3 regions of the Duganella kummerowiae genome follow, and region 1 is predicted to be linked to each of the others. Evidence: predicted binding sites of a transcription regulator. Region 1 holds the regulator's gene; each other region holds the start of a gene.
The links. The regulator LexA, encoded in region 1, represses DNA repair genes until DNA is damaged. The targets are predictions, from matches to a motif close to ACTGTATNNNNATACAGT.
Positions count from the first base shown of each region.

Region 2: the regulator LexA is predicted to act here: its motif matches at 1,744-1,761, upstream of imuA (translesion DNA synthesis-associated protein ImuA).
Region 3: the regulator LexA is predicted to act here: its motif matches at 5,524-5,541, upstream of imuA (translesion DNA synthesis-associated protein ImuA).

Region 1 is NZ_JBKFEH010000010.1:394,494-401,560, forward strand. Features, by position in the region: gene purF (amidophosphoribosyltransferase) at 1-473, shown strand, start outside; gene ACLB1G_RS15420 (cystathionine gamma-synthase family protein) at 541-1,785, shown strand; gene lexA (transcriptional repressor LexA) at 1,858-2,499, opposite strand; gene rpsF (30S ribosomal protein S6) at 2,736-3,122, shown strand; gene priB (primosomal replication protein N) at 3,140-3,460, shown strand; gene rpsR (30S ribosomal protein S18) at 3,462-3,752, shown strand; gene rplI (50S ribosomal protein L9) at 3,783-4,235, shown strand; gene ACLB1G_RS15450 (replicative DNA helicase) at 4,387-5,772, shown strand; gene ACLB1G_RS15455 (DUF47 domain-containing protein) at 5,849-6,475, shown strand; gene ACLB1G_RS15460 (inorganic phosphate transporter) at 6,506-7,067, shown strand, end outside.
Region 2 is NZ_JBKFEH010000010.1:512,787-519,853, forward strand. Features, by position in the region: gene ACLB1G_RS15985 (hypothetical protein) at 1-277, opposite strand, end outside; gene ACLB1G_RS15990 (SOS response-associated peptidase) at 393-1,088, opposite strand; gene ACLB1G_RS15995 (pentapeptide repeat-containing protein) at 1,194-1,637, opposite strand; gene imuA (translesion DNA synthesis-associated protein ImuA) at 1,778-2,515, shown strand; gene ACLB1G_RS16005 (Y-family DNA polymerase) at 2,448-3,917, shown strand; gene ACLB1G_RS16010 (error-prone DNA polymerase) at 3,920-7,067, shown strand, end outside.
Region 3 is NZ_JBKFEH010000010.1:265,150-272,216, reverse strand. Features, by position in the region: gene ACLB1G_RS14810 (DegQ family serine endoprotease) at 1-1,372, opposite strand, end outside; gene ACLB1G_RS14805 (Hsp20 family protein) at 1,643-2,098, opposite strand; gene ACLB1G_RS14800 (M61 family metallopeptidase) at 2,290-4,179, shown strand; gene ACLB1G_RS14795 (hypothetical protein) at 4,214-4,552, shown strand; gene ACLB1G_RS14790 (alpha/beta hydrolase family protein) at 4,626-5,426, opposite strand; gene imuA (translesion DNA synthesis-associated protein ImuA) at 5,557-6,297, shown strand; gene ACLB1G_RS14780 (Y-family DNA polymerase) at 6,230-7,067, shown strand, end outside.

The DNA of each region.
Region 1 (7,067 bases):
CCATTGTCGATGAATTCAAGGGCAAGAACGTGCTGCTGGTGGACGACTCCATCGTGCGCGGCACCACCAGCCGCGAGATCGTGCAGATGGCGCGCGAATCGGGCGCCAAGAAAGTGATCTTCGCCTCGGCCGCGCCGCCGGTGCTGTACCCGAACGTGTACGGCATCGACATGCCGACCCGCGACGAACTGATCGCCCACGGCCGCAGCACCGAGGAAGTGTGCCGCGAAATCACGGCTGACGCCCTGGTGTACCAGGACCTGGACGCGCTCAAGCGCTCGATCTCGGACGTCAATCCAGCCCTGACCAAGTTCGAGGCATCCTGCTTCGACGGCGTCTACATCACCGGCGACGTGTCCAGGGATTACCTGGACAAGATCGAGCATGCGCGCCACAACCCGACCAAGGCCCCGCTGCCGGAAGACGCCGCGCGCACCCAGCTGAACCTGAACCTGGCGACATCGGAAGCCTGATGCCGCAGCCCGGTGCCCCACGGTACCGGGCTTTTTTTTCGCCTCACCGCAGCACTCGGAATCCCACATGAACGACAAGAAGAACTACGGTTTTACCACCACCATCCTGCACAACGACCGCCAGAAGGGCATAGAGCACGGCTCGCTGCACAAGCCCATCCACACCTCGGTGGCCTTCGGCTACGCCGACGCGCGCCAGCTGGCCGCCGTGTTCCAAAGCCGCGAGCCGGGCTTCCGCTACGGCCGCCAGGGCAATCCCACCATCTCCGCGCTGGAGGACAAGATCAGCAAGATGGAGCAGGGCGTGGGCAGCATCTGCTTCGCCACCGGCATGGGCGCCATCGGCGCGGTGTTCCAGGCGCTGCTGCGCGCCGGCGACCACGTGGTGTCCTCGTCCTTTTTGTTCGGCAATACCAACAGCCTGTGGCAGACCGCCATCAGCCAGGGCGTGGATGTAAGCTTCGTGGACGCCACCGACGTGGCCCAGGTGGCGGCGGCCATCACGCCGCAGACGCGGGTCGTGTTTGTCGAGACCATCGCCAACCCGCGCACCCAGGTGGCGGACTTGAAGCGCATCGGCCAGCTGTGCGCCGAACGCGGCATCCTGTACGTGGTGGACAACACCATGACCTCGCCCTATCTGTTCCGCCCCAGGGCGGTGGGCGCCGGGCTGGTGGTCAACGCCCTGACCAAGTCCATTGCCGGCCACGGCAACGCGCTGGGCGGCGCCGTCACCGACACCGGGGTGTACGACTGGACCCGCTATCCCAACATCTACGACAACTACAAGAAGGCCGCCGCGCCGCAGTGGGGCCTGGCGCAGATCCGCGCCAAGGGCTTGCGTGATTTCGGCGCCTCGCTGGCGCCGGAAGCGGCGCACCATATCGCCGTGGGCGCCGAGACGCTGGCGCTGCGCATGGAGCGCACCAGCGCCAATGCCCTGGCCCTGGCGCGCCTGCTGGAATCGGATGAGCGCGTGGCGGCCGTGTACTACCCGGGCCTGCCCTCGCACCCGCAGCACGGCATCGCCACCGAGCTGTTCCTGAGCTATGGTTCGCTGCTGAGCTTTGAGCTGAAGGAGGGCATAGACTGCTTCGACTTCCTGAACCGCCTCAAGCTGGCAATCCCGGCCTCCAACCTGGGCGACACCCGCACCCTGATCATCCCGGTGGCGCATACCATCTTCTACGAGATGGGCCCGGAACGGCGCGCCTCCATGGGCATAGCCGAATCGCTGATACGGGTCTCGGTCGGCATCGAGGATACCGAGGACTTGCTGGGCGACTTCAGCTGCGCCCTTGAAGGATGTTAAGAAAAAAAGGGATCTCCCAATCAGCCTGAACGCGCTCAAGATCGCGCTCAGCGCGGATTGAGAGCCCCTTTTTTAATGCCAAGTACGCAGCAAGCCGACCGCCAGGCCTTCCAGCGCGAACTCGTCGGCTTCCGGATCGACCTGTATCACCTTGAAGTCGGGATTCTCGGGCAGCAGCTCGACCAGGCCGCCGGTCTTGCGGTAGCGCTTGACTGTCACTTCGCTGCCGATGCGCGCCACCACGATCTGGCCATTCTTGGCGGTGTCCACCTTTTTCACGGCCAGCAGGTCGCCGTCCATGATGCCGACGTCGCGCATGGATTCGCCGCGCACCTTGAGCAGGTAGTCCGGCCTGGCCGAGAACAGGTTGGGATCGACCGCGTAGCTGGTCTCCAGGTTTTCCTGCGCCAGGATGGGCGAGCCGGCCGCCACCCGGCCGATCAGCGGCAGCGACATCATGGCGTTGGGCGGCGGCATGCGCGACGGGGCCGGCTCGGCGTGCGCGCCGAGCAGGCGGATGCCGCGCGAGGTGCCGGCCGCGATTTCGATGGCGCCCTTGCGCGCCAGCGCCTGCAGGTGCTCCTCGGCCGCGTTGGCGGACTTGAAGCCCAGCTCGTTGGCGATTTCGGCGCGGGTCGGCGGGAAGCCGGTGTTGTCGATGGCGTCCTTGATCAGGTTGAGAATTTGTTCTTGCCGTGCGGTGAGCTTGATCATGGGAGCGGGGCCCTCTGGCCTGTGGATATAAACAGTCTGTATTTTTGTACAGTGCGAGAGGGAATGCAAGGGGATTTCTTGTTTTGGACGAAATATTTTCATGCGCGCCGCCCGGCGCGCCCCGGGCGGCTGCTTGTTTTGGGGGCAAAACAGTGCTATAGTCGCGGGCTTACCTCTTCCCACACCTGTCTTGACGCCAGGGTGGGCTATTTCTTCAAGTCCTTAAGGGAGTTTACATGCGTCACTACGAAATCGTTTTTATCGTCCATCCGGACCAGAGCGAGCAAGTGCCCGCCATGATCGAACGCTACAAAGCTAGCGTCACCAGCCGCGGTGGCAACGTGCACCGCGTCGAAGACTGGGGCCGCCGCCAAATGGCTTACTCGATCCAGAAGCTGGCCAAGGCACACTACATCTGCATGAACATCGAATGCGACAACGAGACCCTGGTCGAGCTGGAAACCGCATTCAAATTCAATGATGCCGTGCTGCGTCACCTGACCGTGAAAATGAAGAAAGCGGAAACCGCTCCTTCGCCGATGATGAAGTCGGTGCAACGCGAAGATGCAGCGAAATCCCACCGCGCTGAAGCCGCCGCTGCTCCCGCAGCCGCTGCCGCTTAATTTGCTGGGAACCTGAGCTGAACCAGCTCCAGATCATCGCCTTGATCGCCGAGCGGGATACCCTGCGGTACACCCCGGCCGGCATGCCGATCGTGAACGCTGTCCTGCAGCACCGGTCGCAGCAAATCGAGGCCGGCATCGCCCGGCTCAGCGAGTTCGAAGTGTCCGCGATAGCCGCGGGCGAGATTGCGAACCGCTTCGGGCAGGCGTCTCTGGGAGGGCTGTATCAGTTCAGCGGTTTTCTGAACAAGAAAAACCGCAACAGCAAAAGCCTGGTATTTCACATCATTGATTTCAGTGCTGTCGCAGACAGCGCCCATTTAGATACAGGAGCCTAAAATGGCATTCGGTAAAAAGTTCGACAAAAACAAGCTCAAGCTGAAAGAAAAGCGCAAGCAACAAAACCCTCTGTTCAAGCGCAAGAAGTTCTGCCGCTTCACCGCCGCCGGCGTGGAACAAGTGGACTACAAAGACGTGGACACCCTGAAGGACTTCATCCAGGAAAACGGCAAGATCATGCCGGCCCGCCTGACCGGCACCAAGGCGCACTACCAGCGCCAAGTGGACACCGCCATCAAGCGCGCTCGCTACCTGGCCCTGCTGCCTTACACCGATCTGCACAACGCCTAATCCGCGCCGCAGACCATCCTGGAGAGAAACATGCAAATCATTCTGTTGGAAAAAGTTGTCAACCTGGGCAACCTGGGCGAAGTCGTTAAAGTCAAGGACGGTTACGCACGTAACTTCCTGATCCCGCAAAAGAAAGCCCGCCGCGCTACCGCCGCTGCCGTGGCTGAATTCGAAGTGAAGCGCGCCGAGCTGGAAAAAGCCGCCGCCGCCAAGCTGGCTGAAGCACAAGGCCAGGGCGAGAAACTGGCCGGCCAGACCGTGACCGTGACCCAGAAAGCCGGCGTTGACGGCCGCCTGTTCGGTTCCGTGACCAACTTCGACATCGCCGAAGCCCTGAGCAAAGTCGGTTTCGCCGTTGAAAAAGCCAACGTGCGCCTGCCGAACGGCCCGCTGAAAACCACCGGCGAACACCCGGTGAGCGTGGCCCTGCACACCGACGTGGTGGTCGACGTGACCATCGCCGTCGTGGGCGAAGCTGCCTAAGAACGGCGTCCGGCCCTGCGGGGCTGGTGTCGTGCAATACCTAAAAAAGCCGGGGAACCCCCGGCTTTTTTCATGCATTTTTCATTTATGCAACAAAATTTTTTAGCGGCACTTTTTTTGCCGCCGTAGCTAAGCAGGTATAATGCCCGCCATGAACGCCCCCTCCGATCCACAGGTAGACTCGATCCGCGTACCGCCGCATTCCATCGAGGCGGAACAGTCCGTCATCGGCGGCCTGCTGCGCGATAACGCCGCTTTCGACCGTATCGCCGACTTCATGCAGCCGGAGGATTTCTACCGCTACGACCACCGCATCATCTTCGAGCAGATGGTCAGGCTGATCAACGCTTCCAAGCCGGCCGACGTGATCACGGTGTACGAGGCGCTGGTCCAGCTGGGCAAGGCGGAGGAAGTGGGCGGCCTGGCCTACCTGAACGCGATGGCGCAAAACACGCCGTCGGCGGCCAATATCCGGCGCTACGCCGAGATCGTGCGCGACCGCGGCGTGCTGCGCCAGCTGATCACGGTGGCCGACGATATCTCGGGGCAGGCGTTCAACCCGCAGGGCAAGGAAACCAAGGAAATCCTGGACGAGGCCGAATCGCGCATCTTCGCCATTGCCGAGCAGGGCGCGCGCGGCGCGGCCGGCTGGCTGCCGGTGCAGCCGCTGCTGACCCAGGTGGTGGAACGCATCGACGAACTCTACTCGCGCGAGAACCAGTCCGAGATCACGGGCGTGCCGACCGGCTTCATCGACCTGGACCGCATGACTTCCGGCCTGCAGGGCGGCGACCTGGTGATCGTGGCCGGACGCCCGTCCATGGGCAAGACCGCGTTCTCGGTCAACATCGGCGAGAACGTGGCCATCGAAGCGGGCCTGCCGGTGGCCGTGTTCTCCATGGAGATGGGCGGCGCCCAGCTGGCCATGCGTATGCTGGGTTCGGTCGGCCAGCTGGACCAGCACCGCCTGCGTACCGGCCGCCTGATCGACGAGGACTGGCCGCGCCTGACGCACGCCATCCAGAAGATGAACGACGCCCAGATCTTCATCGACGAAACCCCGGCCCTGAACCCGATCGAGATGCGGGCCCGCGCGCGCCGCCTGGCGCGCCAGTGCGGCAAGCTGGGCCTGATCATCGTCGACTACCTGCAGCTGATGCAGGGTTCCAAGCCGGGCGACAACCGCGCCGCCGAGATCTCGGAAATCTCGCGTTCGCTCAAGGGCCTGGCCAAGGAGCTGGGCTGCCCGGTGATCGCGCTGTCGCAGCTGAACCGCTCGCTGGAGCAGCGCCCCAACAAGCGCCCCGTGATGTCGGACTTGCGCGAATCCGGCGCTATCGAGCAGGACGCGGACGTCATCATCTTCCTGTACCGCGACGAGGTCTACAACCCCGATTCGCCCGAGAAGGGCACCGCCGAGATCATCATCGGCAAGCAGCGTAACGGCCCGATCGGCGCCGTCCGCCTGACCTGGATAGGCGCATACACCAAGTTTGGCAACTACGCCGGTAACCTGGCGACTTACCAAGGCGACTAAGCGCCGGTGCGCCCGACCCGGGCGCGGCCGGCAAGCAACACGTATCGCAACACGTATCGATAAACGGAGAAAGACAATGTTCGGACGCTTGATGCCCTCTGAGGGCAAATTTTTTGACCTGTTCAACCAGCACGCCGAGTTGTGCGTCAAGGGCGCCAAGGAAATGCTGGGCCTGATGACCAACTTCGACGACCTGGAAAACCGCGTGCACGCCATCGAAGGCGTGGAAAAACAGGCCGACAAGATCACCTACGCCACGGTGGACCTGCTGCACAAGACCTTCATCACCCCCATCGACCGCGACGACATCCACAAGCTGATCACCAAGATGGACGACATCCTGGACCTGCTGGAAGATGCGGCCCAGACCGTGTCGCTGTACGACCTGCACTCGGTGACCCCGGAAGCCAAGCGCCTGGCCGAGCTGGTGCTGGCCTGCACCGAGAAGGTCAAGGAAGCGGTCGGCATGCTGCACAACATGGACAACTCGCGCCAGATCGTCGCCGTGTGCGAAGAGATCGACCGCCTGGAATCGGACGCCGACCACGTGATGCGCGCCGCCATGTCCAAGCTGTTCCGCGACGAGCCGGACGTGCGCAACCTGATCAAGATGAAAGCCATCTACGAAATCCTGGAAACGGTGACCGACCGCTGCGAAGACGTGGCCAACATCATCGAAGGCATCATCGTCGAAAACGCCTGATCGTCAGACCGACAGCGAGAATAATTTTACATGCACACTCTGACCATCAGTCTGTACGCCCTGGGGCTGCTCGTGGCCCTGGCGCTGATATTCGACTTCATGAACGGCTTCCACGATGCGGCCAACGCGATCGCCACCGTGGTTTCGACCGGCGTGCTCAAGCCGCAAACGGCGGTGGCCATGGCCGCCCTGTTCAACTTCGTCGCCATTTTCGTGTTCCACCAGCTGACCGTGGCCGCCACCGTGGGCAAGGGCACCATCGATCCGTCCGTGGTGGACCAGTACGTGATTTTCGGGGCCCTGGTGGGCGCCATCGTCTGGAACATCTTCACCTGGTACTACGGCATTCCATCCTCGTCCTCGCACGCCCTGATCGGCGGCCTGGTGGGGTCGGCCGTGGCCAAGAGCGGCACCGGCGCCCTGATCTCGGCCGGCCTGCTCAAGACCGTGCTGTTCATCGTGCTGTCGCCGCTGCTGGGCTTCATCTTCGGTTCGCTGATGATGCTGCTGGTGTCGTGGATTTTCGTGCGCTCTACGCCGCGCCGCGTGGACAAATGGTTCCGCCGCCTGCAGCTGTTCTCGGCCGCCTCCT
Region 2 (7,067 bases), 120 kb from region 1:
CGTAGCCGCCTTGCCAGAGCTCAGCAGGAAGGGCAGGTACGGCCTGGTCGAAGATGCCCAGGGCAAGTAGCGCTGTCAGATACGCGCCGACTGCAGCACCAGGGTCGCCTTTTTCCAGCCGCAGCAGTGTCGTCCGGGAGATGCCCAGGCGGGCTGACAAGTCGGCGACCGTGATACGCTGGCGCAGGCGCTGCGTGTTGATGCATTCACCCCAGACAGTCAGGCGTTCCTGCACCAGCGTGGGCCAGGATGCGGCCGTGGAGAGCTTCTTTGGCATGGCGTATCTCGTTCCATAGATAGGTCATTATGGCATATAACGCCTTATCTATGAACACCCAACTGTCCGTTGAGATACTGACGAGAGTGTTTGAGATTGAAAGCCGCCGGCCTGCTTAGAATAAGTCCGCCTGTACAGGCACCGGCTTCGGCGCTGCCGTCTTGGTCTTGCCTGCAGCCTGCCGAGGAGCGGGATAGGCGTGCAGCAGCTCAGCGGGATACAGCTGCAGATAAGTCCTTGCCAGCTCGGGATTCTTGCAAGAGAGCCAGTCATCATAATCCTCCGGCCGCACCACCACCACCGAGCGCTTCTCGTCCCCTGGCCGGTGAAAGCGGTTCATGACGGGATGATCGTCCGCATTCACGGTCAACTGCGTGAACGAATGACTCAGTGTGCCATCTTCCTCCTCCCAGGAGCGCCACAGCCCGGCCACGGCGAACGGCGACTTGTCAGCCATCCCGATGGCCCAGCGCACATGGGCGCCGCCTTCCCAGTTCGGCTCGAACACGGCCAGCGATGGCACCAGGCACAGCTTTGATTCGGCCCAGGCCCGCTTGTAGGTGCGCAGTTCGCCCACGGTTTCCCCGCGCGCATTCATGGTTGTCATGGTGCGCCCCAGCGGCAGCTTGCGCTTGGGGACGAAGCCGTAGGAGCCGAGCATGCCCTGGCGCCGGCCCTGGTCGTCGTGAATGATGAAGGGCGCCTTGTAGTCCTGATAGATTTCCTCGCGCCAGTCCTCGCCGCTTTCCAGCGGCGTACGGAACCAGTCAAACGCCATCTGGCGCGATACCGTGATGTAGTTGACGCACATGCTTGATCCTCCGGGCGGCCATGCCTATCTGAACGCTAAGCATGGTAGCACCAGGATGAGCTAACCGCGCACATGCTGAAGACCAGGCGCAGCAGTCAGACCTTCCTAGCGCTCTAGCTGCATGGCGTGGGCCGTCGGATCCAGGCCGGCCGGCAATTTCGTATGCCGGTCATACCGCGCACCAGTGAATTTCGCACCCTCGATGCAGGCGCCGGTCAGATCGGCGCCGCACAAATCGGTGCCGCCGCCCAGGTTGTCGCGGGAGAGGTCGGCACCGCGTAGATCCGCCCCGACCAGGCACGCTTCCGTTAACGTCGCGCCGTTCAGCAGGGCGTTTCTCATGTTCGCATGGCTGAAGTCCGCGCGAAACAGGAAAGCCCAGTATAGGTCAGCCTGCTCGAAGTCGGCATGCCGCAGCCGCGCTCCCGCGAACGTCGCCCCTTCCAGCACCTGTCCCCGGAAACTGGCGCCGTCCAGGTGTTGATCGTCAAAATCCAGCGGCCCACGCTTGCGAAGGCTTGGCTTGCTACCCCGATGGTCATCATCCATATTCACTCCCAGCGTAGCGGTGATAGTCAAGGTAGCACAAAAGCAGCATTGCCGTTCAGGAAACAAATCGACCTTGCGTTCCTGCCCAAGCAGGCTCTATACTGACACTGTGTTTTTATACAGTATTCTTGCGCAGCAACATGATAGCCACCGCCTACACCCCGACACCGGAAGACCAGCAAGCCGCCCAGGCGGCGATGCGTCACGTCTGGCGGGCCAGTGAGCTGAGCCGTGGCCGTATCATGTCCATACCCACCGGGCACAGCCTGCTGGATGCCGAGCTGCCCGACGGCGGCTGGCCCCAGTCCAGCCTGGTGGAGCTGTTGCTGCAGCAGTCCGGCATCGGCGAAATGCATTTGCTGCGGCCCGCGCTGGCGGCGCTGTCGCAGCGGCGCCGCGTGGCCCTGGTGCAGCCGCCACACCGGCCCAACGTGGCGGCCTGCAAGTTCCTCGACCTGGCGTGCCCCAACATCCTGTGGATCAAGGCCAGCAGCACTGCCGACGCGCTGTGGTCCACCGAGCAAATCCTACGCAACGGCGGCTGCGGCGCCGTGCTGCTGTGGCAGCGCAACGTGCGCAGCGAATCGCTGCGCAGGCTGAACCTGGCCGCCCAGAGCGCGGATGCCGTGTTCTGGCTGCTGCGTCCCCTGAGCGCCGCCTCCGATGCCTCCCCGGCGCCGCTGCGCGTTGCGCTGCGTCCTGCGGTGGGCGGCATTTCCGCCCACATCATCAAGCGCCGTGGTCCCCACCACGACGATCCCCTGTTCATCCCGCTGGCCAGCATGCCGGCACGTCAACGGTTTCTCAACGATGCGGTACTGGCTCAGCGTTCACCTTCCACTACTGCCGCTCGAATCCGTCCGGCCGCGCTGGTGTGATCCGGCGCCGCATGCGGTGGTCGAGAAGGGCAGGGTGGTCGCGGTCTCGCGCGAGGCCTATGCGGCGGGCGTGCGGGCCGGGATGCGGCCTGGTGGTGTGTCGGCCGTGTCGCCGGCCACCGTCATCCTCGAACGCGACGCCCAGCGGGAGGAGATCATGCGCAATGCCGTGGCGCTGGCGCTGCTGCAGTTCACGCCCGAAGTGGCGCACGCGGACGACTTCAGCGTGCTGCTGGACGTCACCGCCAGCCTGCGCCTGTTCGGCGGCCGCGCCGCGATTGGCCGCCGCGTGCGCGCCAGTACCCAGGCGCTGGGCCTGACAGTAAGGCTGGCCTCCGCCCCGACCGCCATGGGCGCCTGGCTGCTGGCGCGCCTGGCCCTGAACCGCCGCCACATCCTGCTGCGCCGCACCGTCAAGATGCTGACCATGGCGCGCCAGCTGGACCGCGTGCCCTGCGGCTACCTGCCGTCGGCACAGGCGCATCTGGAGTGGCTGGCCGGGATAGGCGCTGAGAACCTGGCCGCGCTGCGCCGCCTGCCGCGCCAGGGCATTCAGCGCCGCATGAGCAAGCAGGTCTTGAGCGAATTGGACCGCGCCTACGGCGCCGCGCCCGAGATGTTCGACTGGATCGCCGTGCCGGAGACCTTCTCGGCGCGCATCGAAACCTTCGACCGGGTCGAACATGCCGAAGCCCTGCTGGACGGCGCCGGCGGCCTGTTGCAGCAGCTGGTGGGCTGGCTGGTGGCGCGCCAGCGCGCGGTGAGTACATTTGCCTTCCTGCTGGAGCACGAGCGGGGCCGGGACGCGATCGCGCCGACGGAACTGGAAATCCGCCTGGCCGAACCGGGCTGGCATATCGACCACATGCGGCGCCTGCTCAAGGAACGCCTGGGACGCCTGGAACTGGCCGCGCCGGTGATCGCCGTCCGCCTGGAGGTGCGGCTGCTGGCCGAGATGGCGCCGCCTACCTACGACCTGTTCCCCGAGCCGGGCGGCAGCCCCGCCGATTTCAAGCGCCTGCTGGAACTGCTGTCCGCACGCCTGGGCAGCGACAACGTGCTGGTGCCAGTGGACACCCACGACCACCGGCCGGAGACGGCCAACGCCTGGATGCCGGCCGCCGCCAAGCCACCCAGGCCGCAGGCCGGCGGCGAACCGTTCGAGCGTCCCTTCTGGCTGCTGGACCAGCCCATCGCGCTGCTGATGCGCGACGAGCGTCCGTTTTATGGATCGCCGCTGCGCATGCTGCGCGGTCCCGAGCGCATCGAGGCCGGCTGGTGGGACGACCAGCTGGCCGCGCGCGACTACTACATCGCCCAGGGCGCGGATGCCAGCTGCTACTGGGTGTACCTGGAGCGGGTGCCCGATGGCCGCTGGTATTTGCATGGCATGTTCGGCTGAGCATGGACGCGCCTACCCCAACGTCCGCGCTGCCGGATTACGCCGAGCTGCAGTGCTGCAGCCATTATTCCTTCCTGCGCGGCGCCTCGCCGCCCGAGCTGCTGGTCCACCGCGCCGCCCAGCTGGGCTACACGGCGCTGGCGATCACGGACGAATGCTCGCTGGCCGGCGTGGTGAAGGCCCACGTGGAGGCCAAGGAACACGGCCTGCACCTGATCATCGGCAGCCAGATGACGGTCACGCCGGAGGATGGCTCGCCACCGTTCGACGTGCTGGCCCTGGCCATGAACCGCAACGGCTACGGCAACCTCAGTGAACTCATCACCCTGGCCCGCACCCGCGCCGGCAAAGGTCAATACCTGCTCTGGCCGCGCGACATCGCCAGGCCGCCACCGGATCTCGCCCATCTCAAGGGCCTGCCGGACTGCCAGCTGATCCTGTGCCCGCGCTACCGCGCGCCGTACGAGGATGTCGAGCGCCAGGCCGAATGGCTGGTGCGCTGCGCACCGGGCCGCGCGCGCATCGCGCTCACGCTGCACTACCGCGCAGAGGATGACCGGCACCGCGCCATGGTGGAGGCCATCGCCGAGGAATTCAGCCTGCCGGTCGTCGCCACCGGCGACGTCATGATGCACGTACGCTCGATGAAGATCATCCAGGACACCATGACGGCGATTCGCTTGAGCACCCCGGTGGCGCAGTGCGGCTACCAGCTGGCGTCCAACGCCGAGGCGCACCTGCGCTCGCGCGTGCGGCTGGGGAATCTGTACCCGCGCGCCGCCCTGGACGAGACGGTGCGCGTGGCGCGCCTGTGCACCTTCTCGCTGGACGAGCTGCGCTACGAATACCCGGACGAGGTGGTCCCCGATGGCACCACGCCCACCGCCTACCTGCGCGAGCAAGCCTATATCGGCGCGCACTGGCGCTATCCCGGCGCCATCCCGGCCAACGTGCAGGCGCAGCTGGAATACGAGCTGGAACTGATTGCCGACATGCGCTACGAACCGTACTTCCTCACCGTGTACGACATCGTGCGCTACGCCCGCTCGCAAAAAATCCTGTGCCAGGGCAGGGGATCGGCTGCCAACAGCGCCGTCTGCTACTGCCTGGGCATCACGGAGGTGGATCCGTCGCGCGGCACGCTGCTGTTCGAGCGCTTCATCTCGCGCGAACGCGATGAGCCGCCCGACATCGATGTCGACTTCGAGCACCAGCGCCGCGAGGAGGTGATCCAGTACATTTACCGCAAATATGGCCGCGCCAGGGCAGCGCTGACGGCGGTGGTGATCTGCTACCGCCCGCGCAGTGTGGTGCGCGACGTGGGGCGTGCGCTGGGCGTGGACTTGTCCGTCGTGGACAAGGTGGCCAAGGCCAGCCACGGCTGGGGAGGGCGCTCCGACCTGCGCCAGCGGCTGGAAACCTGCGGCTTCGATCCTGATTCGGCGGTGGCCGACAAATGGGGCTGGATCGCCGACCGCATGATGAGTTTTCCACGCCACCTGTCGCAGCATCCGGGCGGCTTCGTGATCTCGCGCGGGCCGCTGTCACGCCTGGTGCCAATCGAGAACGCGGCCATGCAGGACCGCACCGTGATCCAATGGGACAAGGATGACATCGACGCCATCGGCTTGCTGAAAATCGACGTGCTGGCGCTGGGCATGCTGTCCTGCCTGTCGCGCACCCTGGAGCTGATCTCCCGGCAGCGCGGCGAACGCTTCGAACTGGGCGATATCCCGTACGAAGACCCGGCCACCTACGAGATGATCTCGCGCGCCGACACGGTGGGCGTGTTCCAGATCGAATCGCGCGCCCAGATGTCCATGCTGCCGCGCATGCAGCCGCGCGAGTTCTACGACCTGGTGATCGAGGTCGCCATCATCCGGCCAGGCCCGATCCAGGGCGGCATGATACAGCCCTACCTGCGGCGCCGGCAGGGCGAGGAGCCGGTCACCTATCCCAGCCCGGAGGTAGAGGCGGTCCTGAAGCGCACCCTTGGCGTACCCATCTTCCAGGAGCAGGTGATGGCGATTGCCATGACAGCGGCAGGATTCACGCCAGGGGAGGCGGACCGCCTGCGCCGCGCCATGGCTGCCTGGAAGCGCAAGGGCGGGCTGGAACAGTTCGAGGACAAGCTGATGCAGGGGATGGCCGAACGCGGCTACACCACCGCCTTCGCCACCTCCATCGTTTCGCAGATACGCGGCTTCGCGGGTTACGGATTCCCGGAATCGCACGCGCACTCGTTCGCGCTGCTGGCCTATGCCAGCAGCTGGCTCAAATGCCACCACCCGGCCGAGTTCCTGGCCGCGCTCCTGAACAGCCAGCCCATGGGCTTCTACAGCCGCTCGTCGCTGGTGCAGGACGCGCGGCGCCATGGCGTGGAAGTCCGTCCCGTCGATGTATGCGCCAGCAGCTGGGAGGCTTCGCTGGAGCGCGCGGCCAGTGGCGCACTGGCGGTGCGCCTGGGCCTGAACAACATCAACGGCATGGAGCGCGTGGCAGCCTGGCGCATCGAAGAAGCACGCACCGTGCGGCAGTTCGACAGCCCGCGCGACCTGGCCGCACGCGCGGATCTTACGTCGGCGCACATGACGGCGCTGGCTTCGGCCAATGCGCTGGCTGCCATTGTGGGGAACCGCCGCAGCGCCATGTGGGATGCCGCTGCCAGCGTGCCGGAGCGTGGATTGTTGAAGACGGCAGCCATCGCGGAAGCGCCGGTGACCCTGCAGGCGCCGGCGGAAGGGGAGGAGATCGTGGCCGACTACCGCCATCTCGGCCTGACACTTGGCCGCCACCCGCTGGCGCTGCTTCGCGAGCGGCTGACCAGGATGCGCTTCGTCCCATCCGAAGTGCTCAACACCTTCGATGACGGGCAGCTGGCGCGTGGCTGCGGCATCGTCACGGTGCGCCAGCGGCCGGCGACGGCGAACGGGGTGATCTTCCTGACGCTGGAGGACGAATTCGGGACCATCAACATTATCGTCTGGCCGTCGCTGGCAGAGCAGCAGCGGCGCGAGCTGATGACCTCGCAGCTGCTTGGGGTGTATGGGATCTGGCAATCCAAGAGCGGTGTTCGCAATCTTATCGCCAAGCGGCTGGTGGATTGCTCGCATTTGCTAGGAGAGCTTGCAACGTCGTCACGGGACTTTC
Region 3 (7,067 bases), 130 kb from region 1:
CGTCGCCCGGGATCACGCCGGCGCTGGCGGCGGCGCCGTTGGCATCCTCGATCACCAGCCCGCCGGGGATGCCGGACTGGCGCTTCTCGACCGGGTCGAGCGGACGCAGGGCCAGGCCCAGCTTGAGCGGCGCACTGGCGCTGGCGCGCTGGTCGGCGCCGGGGGCCGCCTTGTCGGCCGCGTTGCCCAGCACCACAGGCAGTTCCACGTTCTTACCCTGGCGCCAGACTTCCAGCGTCATCTTATCACCGGGCAGGGCCAGGCCGACGATGGCCGGCAGGTCGGCCGAACCGACGATCTTGTTGCCGTTCACCTTGCGTATCACGTCGCCGGGTTTCAGGCCGGCCTTGTCGGCGGCGCCGCCGCGCTCCACGTTGGCCACCAGCGCGCCTTCCGGCGTGGCCAGGTTGAAGGAGTCGGCAAAGCCCTGGTTGACCTCCTGCACCGAGACGCCCAGCTTGGCGTGCGCCACCTTGCCGGTCTTGACGATCTGGTCGGCGATCTTGGACGCCACCTCGATCGGGATGGCGAACGACAAGCCCTGGTAGCCGCCGCTCTGGCTATAAATTTGCGAGTTGATGCCGACCACTTCGCCGCGCGTGTTGAACAGCGGGCCGCCCGAGTTGCCGGGGTTGACCGCCACGTCGGTCTGGATGAAGGGCACGGTGCTGTCTTCGCCGCCCAGGGAGCGGCCCTTGGCGCTGACCACGCCGGCCGTCACGGTGGACTCCAGGCCGTAGGGCGAGCCGATCGCCAGCACCCATTCGCCCACTTTCAGGTCATTGGTCCGGGACAGCGGCACCACGGGCAGGTTCTTGGCGTCGATTTTCAGCACGGCGACGTCGGTCTTGGGATCGGAGCCCAGCACCTTGGCGCGGAATTCGCGGCGGTCGGTCAGCTTGACGGTCACTTCGCTGGCGTCGCGCACCACGTGGGCATTGGTCAGGATCACGCCGTCCGGGGTGATGATGAAGCCGGAGCCGATCCCGTGCGTGGGCACCGAGCGCTGGCCGCCCTGCGGGCCCTGGAAGCGGCGGAAGAATTCGAAGAAGGGGTCGTCCATCGGGTCGCCGCGGCCGCGCAGGTCGGGGCCGTCCATGGACACGGCGCGGGTGCTGCCGGTGACACTGATGTTGACCACGGCGGGGCCGTTGTGGGCCGCCACCACGCTAAAGTCGGGCAAGGTGATGCCGGGAGCCGGCACCGCCACGCCGCTGCCCGGCGCGGCGGCCGGGGCCACGGCGGCGGCTACCGGAGTAGCGGCCGCCGTGGCGGCGTTCTGGTGCACAGCAACCGCGCCCGCCGCACCGAGCACACCGACCACGGCCAGGGCTGCCAGGGTCCGCTTGAAGGTTTTCGATCCGTAGTTCATTGCTGCACTCCTGATAGATGAAAGGTTTATCGATGTATCCAATATGCGGCAATAAAATTAAACGCCGCTTAACCAAAGACAATGATGTTCCCAACGTACAACTGGCCGGGGGTTACCCGGCCAGTCGTTGCTACAGGATGAAACTGAGGAAGCGCGCTTCAAGGGCTCTTCAAGCGCGCTTCAAAATGAACGTGGCGAGACGCGGCTCCGAAGACAGTGCGTATGCACGGCGAGCAGCTGCAACGACGCCACGATCTTTTTTAAGCGGCCTTATGCGGCGCGCTGCTCCAGGGCGGTCACATTGTCGCCGCCGTCGATAACGATTTTACGCGGCTTCAGGGCTTCCGGCACTTCGCGCACCAGCTCGATGTTGAGCATGCCGTTTTCGAAGGTGGCGCCAGTGACCTTGACGTGGTTGGCCAGCTGGAAGCGCTGCTCGAAGTCGCGGGCAGCGATGCCACGGTGCAGGTAGGTGCGCTCCACGCCGTCGCGCTGTTTGCGGCCCACCACTTGCAGCGAATCGCGCTCGAAGGTGATGTCGATTTCCTCGCGGCTGAAGCCAGCCAGGGCCATCACGATGCGGTATTTATCTTCGGCCACCAGTTCGATGTTGTAGGGGGGATAGCTGGGGCTGCCGTCGCCGCGTTGGGCGTCGTTCAGCAGTTGGGCCAGGCGGTCGAAGCCGATGGCGGAACGGTACAGGGGAGTCAGGTCGAAAGTACGCATGATAGATATCCTTTTCAAGTTAAGCGATATAAAGTGTTGTGGCCCCAGGACATCAGCAACCACGGATCCAAGATAGGGTGGGGCTAACGGCTTTCAAGGGGTTTTTTTCAAAATTTTTTGAGGCGCCGTTTGGCCGGGAAAAATTTCCCGCGTGCTACACTCTTTGGCTTGTCCAACCGCCCTATCCCGCTATGTTCAAGCTTACCCAGCTCGCCCTGCTGGCCGCCACCCTGGCCGGCGCCGTCCACGCCGATCCCATCCCCGCCCCGGTGGACCAGCCCTACCCCGGCACCATCGTCATCAAGGTGGACGCCACCAACACCGCGCAGCAGATCTTCCGCATCCATGAAACCCTGCCGGTGCGGCCCGGCAAGCTGACCCTGCTGTATCCGGAATGGGTGCCCGGCAACCATGGCCCCAGCGCGCCGCTGAACCAGTTCGCCGGCCTGCGCATCACGGCCAACGGCAAGCCGCTGGACTGGCGGCGCGACACCGTCAACGTGCACGCCTTCCACCTGGACGTGCCTGCCGGGGTGGATACGCTGGAACTCGATTACGAATACCTGTCCCCGGTGGAGGCCAGCCAGGGCCGCACCACCATGACCGACGATATCCTGGGCGTGCAATGGCAGTCGGTGGCGCTGTATCCGGCCGGCCACAACAGCCGCCGCATCACCTTCCAGCCCAAGCTGCAGCTGCCGGCCGGCTGGCAGTACGGCAGCGCGCTGGAGACGGCCGAGCGCAAGGGCGACGAGGTCACCTTCAAGCCGCTGGACCTGGAAACCCTGATCGACTCGCCCCTGTTTGCGGGACGCTATTTCCGCCGCATCGACCTCGATCCGGGCGCCAAGGTGCCGGTGCACCTGAACGTGGTGGCCGACAATGCCGAAGCCCTCAACGCCACGCCCGAGCAGATCGCGCCGCACCGCGAGATGGTGCAGCAGGCCTACAAGCTGTTCGGCGCCAAGCACTACCGCCACTACGATTTCCTGTTCTCGATCAGCGACGAATTCGGCACCATAGGGCGTGAGCACCACGAGTCCAGCGAGAACGGCGTCAAGTCCGGCTACTTCAGCGAATGGGCCAAGAAGGAAGGCCAGCGCGAGCTGCTGCCGCATGAATTCACGCACTCCTGGAACGGCAAGTTCATGCGCCCGGCCGACCAGGACGTCCCCGACTTCAACACCCCGCTGCAGAACACCCTGCTGTGGGTCTACGAGGGCCAGACCCAGTACTGGGGCAATGTGCTGTCGGCCCGCTCCGGCCTGATCAAGACGGACCACATGCGCGACCTGTTTGCCGTCACCGCCGCCCGCTACGACAACGTCAAGGGCCGCGAGTGGCGCGCCGTGCAGGACACCACCAACGACCCCATCGTCAACGCGCGCCGCCCGCAGCCGTGGAACAACTGGCAGCGCGCCGAGGACTACTACCAGGAAGGCATGCTGATCTGGCTGGACGTGGACACCAAAATCCGCGAACTGTCGAAGGACAAGCGCTCGCTCAACGACTTCGCGCGGGCCTTCTTCGGTGTGGACGACGGCAAGTACACGGCCAATCACTACACCTTCGAGGACGTGGTCCAGGCCCTGAACAAGCTGCAGCCCTACGACTGGGCGCCCTTCCTGCGCAGCCGGCTGGACGGCCACGGCCCCGGCGCTCCACTGGACGGCCTGGCGCGCGCCGGCTGGAAACTGGTCTACACCGACAAGCAGACCGACTTCCTCAAGCAGCGCGAGGACCAGAGCAAGAGCGCCGACTTCCAGTATTCGCTGGGCTTCTCGGTGGGCGAAGGCGGCAAGGTCGAGGCCATCGTGTGGGATGGGGTGGGCTTCCGGGCCGGCCTGTCCGGCAGCAGCGTGATCGTGGCCGTCAATGGCAAGGCCTACAAGCCGGAACTGCTGCGCGCCGCCGTCACCGCCGCCAAGGGCGGCACGGCGCCCATCGAGATCCTGGTCAAGCGCGGCAGCCTGTACCGCAGCGTTGCGCTGGACTACCACGGCGGCCTGAAATACCCGCGCCTGGAACGCATCCCGGGCACGCCGGACCGCCTGGAAGCCATCTTCGCGCCGCTCAAGTAAGCGGCGCGGGCGCGGTATGGTGTATGCTGGCGGCATGAGCAATGATACCGACATCACACTGAGCGGCCCGTTCAAGGCCACCGACAGTTCCGGCCGCGCCCACGAGGCCAAGGCCATCCGCATCTTCGACGAAGGCTATGGCGCCATCGACGTCTACGTCGACTTCAAGGCGCCCATCGCCGGCCTGCACAAGGACCGCGCCCTGATCGACTCCGTGGTGGCCCAGCTGCGCACGGCCGGCTACAAGGGCCCGGCCCTGGCGGCCGGCGATCCGGTGCTGCAGGAAGGCCGATTGCTGGTGCTGGAAGCGCCCGACGAATTCAACGCCTTTGCCGCCAGCAAGGGCTGGAAAGACTTGTCGGAAGACTTTTAAGAGTCCGTTTCAAAAAGACCATGGCGTCGTTGCCGCTCCTTGCCGTGCAGGCGCACTGTCTGCGTCGCGGCGCCTAGCCCTGCTCATTTTGAAACGGCCTCTCAGCCTGGGCGGCTGGCTCCAGGTAGCGGTCGGCCCAGGCCGCGATCAGATTGGCGGTATACACCGCATCCTCCCTGCGCGTGAGCAAATGGTCGGCCGTGTCCAGCGACACGAAGCTTTTCGGATGCTTGGCCGCCATGAAGATTTCCATGGCATTGGCCAGCGCCACAGTATCGTCGCCGGGCGCGTGCAGCACCAGCAGCGCGCGCCGCAGGGTGGCGATGCTCTCCTTCAGGCTATGGCTGGCCGCATCCTCCACGAACTGCTGTTTGATCACGAACGGACGCCCGGCCAGCTGCACCCTGGCCTCGCCCTCGGCGGCAATGGTGTCCAGGTGGTCGCGGAACATGGTGGTGACATAGGCCGGCGTGCTGGGCGCGCCCATGGTGACCACTGCCTTCGCCTCCGGGATCTGGCCGGCGGCCGCCAGCACGGCCGCGCCACCCAAGCTATGGCCGATCAGCAACTGCGGCGCCGCATAGCGTTCGCGCATGACCTGCGCGGCGGCGGCCAGGTCGTCCACGTTGGAGCTGAAATTGGTGTCGGAAAAGTCGCCGCCGCTGGCGCCCAGCCCGGTGAAATCGAAGCGCAGCACGGCGATGCCGTGCGCGGCCAGCGCTTGCGCCACACGCGCCGCGCCGATGGCGTCCTTGCCGCAAGTGAAGCAATGCGCAAACAGGGCGTAAGCCCGCACCGCCTCCCTGGGCGCATCCAGCCGGGCCGCCAGCTGATGGCCGCTGACGGTGGTGAATTCAAAACGTTCAACCCGCATCGTGGTTCCTGACTGAGAAAGACATTACTGTGCATCAGAAGCCGTAACCGAGCAAGGTCTGCGGTGCCGACTTGCCTGCACCGCCGACGCGAATTATACTGTATAAAAACACAGTGCACCGAAATCCGCCATGCTAGCCCCTCCCTTACCTGCCAGTGCCGCCAGTTCCACCGATCCGCACGCGCTGCGCGACGTGTGGCGCGCCAGCGAATTGTCGCGGGCCGGCATGGCCACCTGCCTGACAGGTTTCCGGCCGCTGGACCGCGAACTGCCCAACGGCGGCTGGCCGCGCTCGGCCATGATAGAACTGCTGCCCCAGCAGCCCGGCATCGGCGAGATGCAGTTGCTGCAGCCGGTGCTGCGCCTGCTGTCGGCGCGCCAGCACGTGGCCTTCATCCAGCCGCCCTACCAGCCGCACGCCATGGCTTGCCGCAGCTGGGAACTCGACGAGCGCAACCTGCTGTGGCTACGCCCGCACAGCAGTGGCGACGCCCTGTGGGCCGCCGAACAGGTGCTGCGCAACGGCAGCTGCGGCGCCCTCATCCTGTGGCAATCGCAGCTGCGTCCGGAAGCCCTGCGCCGCCTCGCCCTGGCGGCCCAGGGCGCCGATACCCTGTTCTGGATGGTGCGCCCGCTGGCCGCCGCCAACAGTCCGTCGCCGGCCCCGCTGCGCATCGCCCTGCGTCCGGCCGCGCGCGGCATCCAGGCCGATATCGTCAAGCGCCGCGGCCCGCACTGCGAGCGTACCCTGTTCATCCCGCTGGCCGGCATGCCGGCCGACCGCCTGTCACGGACTGCCCATCATGAAGCTCCTGCTGAGCGTGCACCTGCCGCTGCTGTCGCTCGAATCGTTACGCCCGAACTGGTGTGAACCCGGCCCCTATGCCGTGATCGACCAGGGCCGGGTGCTGGCCGTCTCGCCCGAGGCCGCCGCCCTCGGCGTGCAGCCCGGCATGCGCGGCGGCGGCGTGGCCGCCATCTCGCCCGAGACCGGCGTGCTGGAACGCGATCCCGCGCGCGAACAGCAAACCCTGCACGCCCTGGCACTGGCCCTGATGCAGTACACGCCGGAAGTCACGCCGCAGGAGGACGCCACCCTGTTGCTGGACGTCTCGGCCAGCTTGCGCCTGTTCGGCGGTCCGCACGCCCTGTGCCGCCGCGTGGCGCGCAGCACGGCGGCGCTGGGCCTGAGCGCGCAGCTGGGCGCCGCCCCCACCGCCCAGGGCGCCTGGCTGCTGGCGCGCGCCGGCCGCCAGCGCGGCCTGCCGCTGCGCCGCCGGGTGCTGCGCCTGGACCGCCTGCGGCGCCGCCTGGACCAGCTGCCCTGTGAACTCCTGCATGCCAGCCTGCCGTACGCGGACTGGCTCAACGGTATCGCCGCGCACCGCCTGGGCGACTTGCGCGCCCTGCCCCGCCCCGGCCTGCAGCGCCGCACCAGCGCGCGCCTGCTGGCCGACCTGGACCGCGCCTACGGCGAGGCGCCCGAATTGTTCGAATGGCTGCAGGCGCCCAAGACTTTTTCGGCCCGCATCGAAACCTTCGACCGCATCGAGCACGCGCATGCGCTGCTGCATGGCGCCACCCAGCTGCTGGCCCAGCTGGCCGGCTGGCTCACGGTGCAGCAGCTGGCCATCCGCGCCA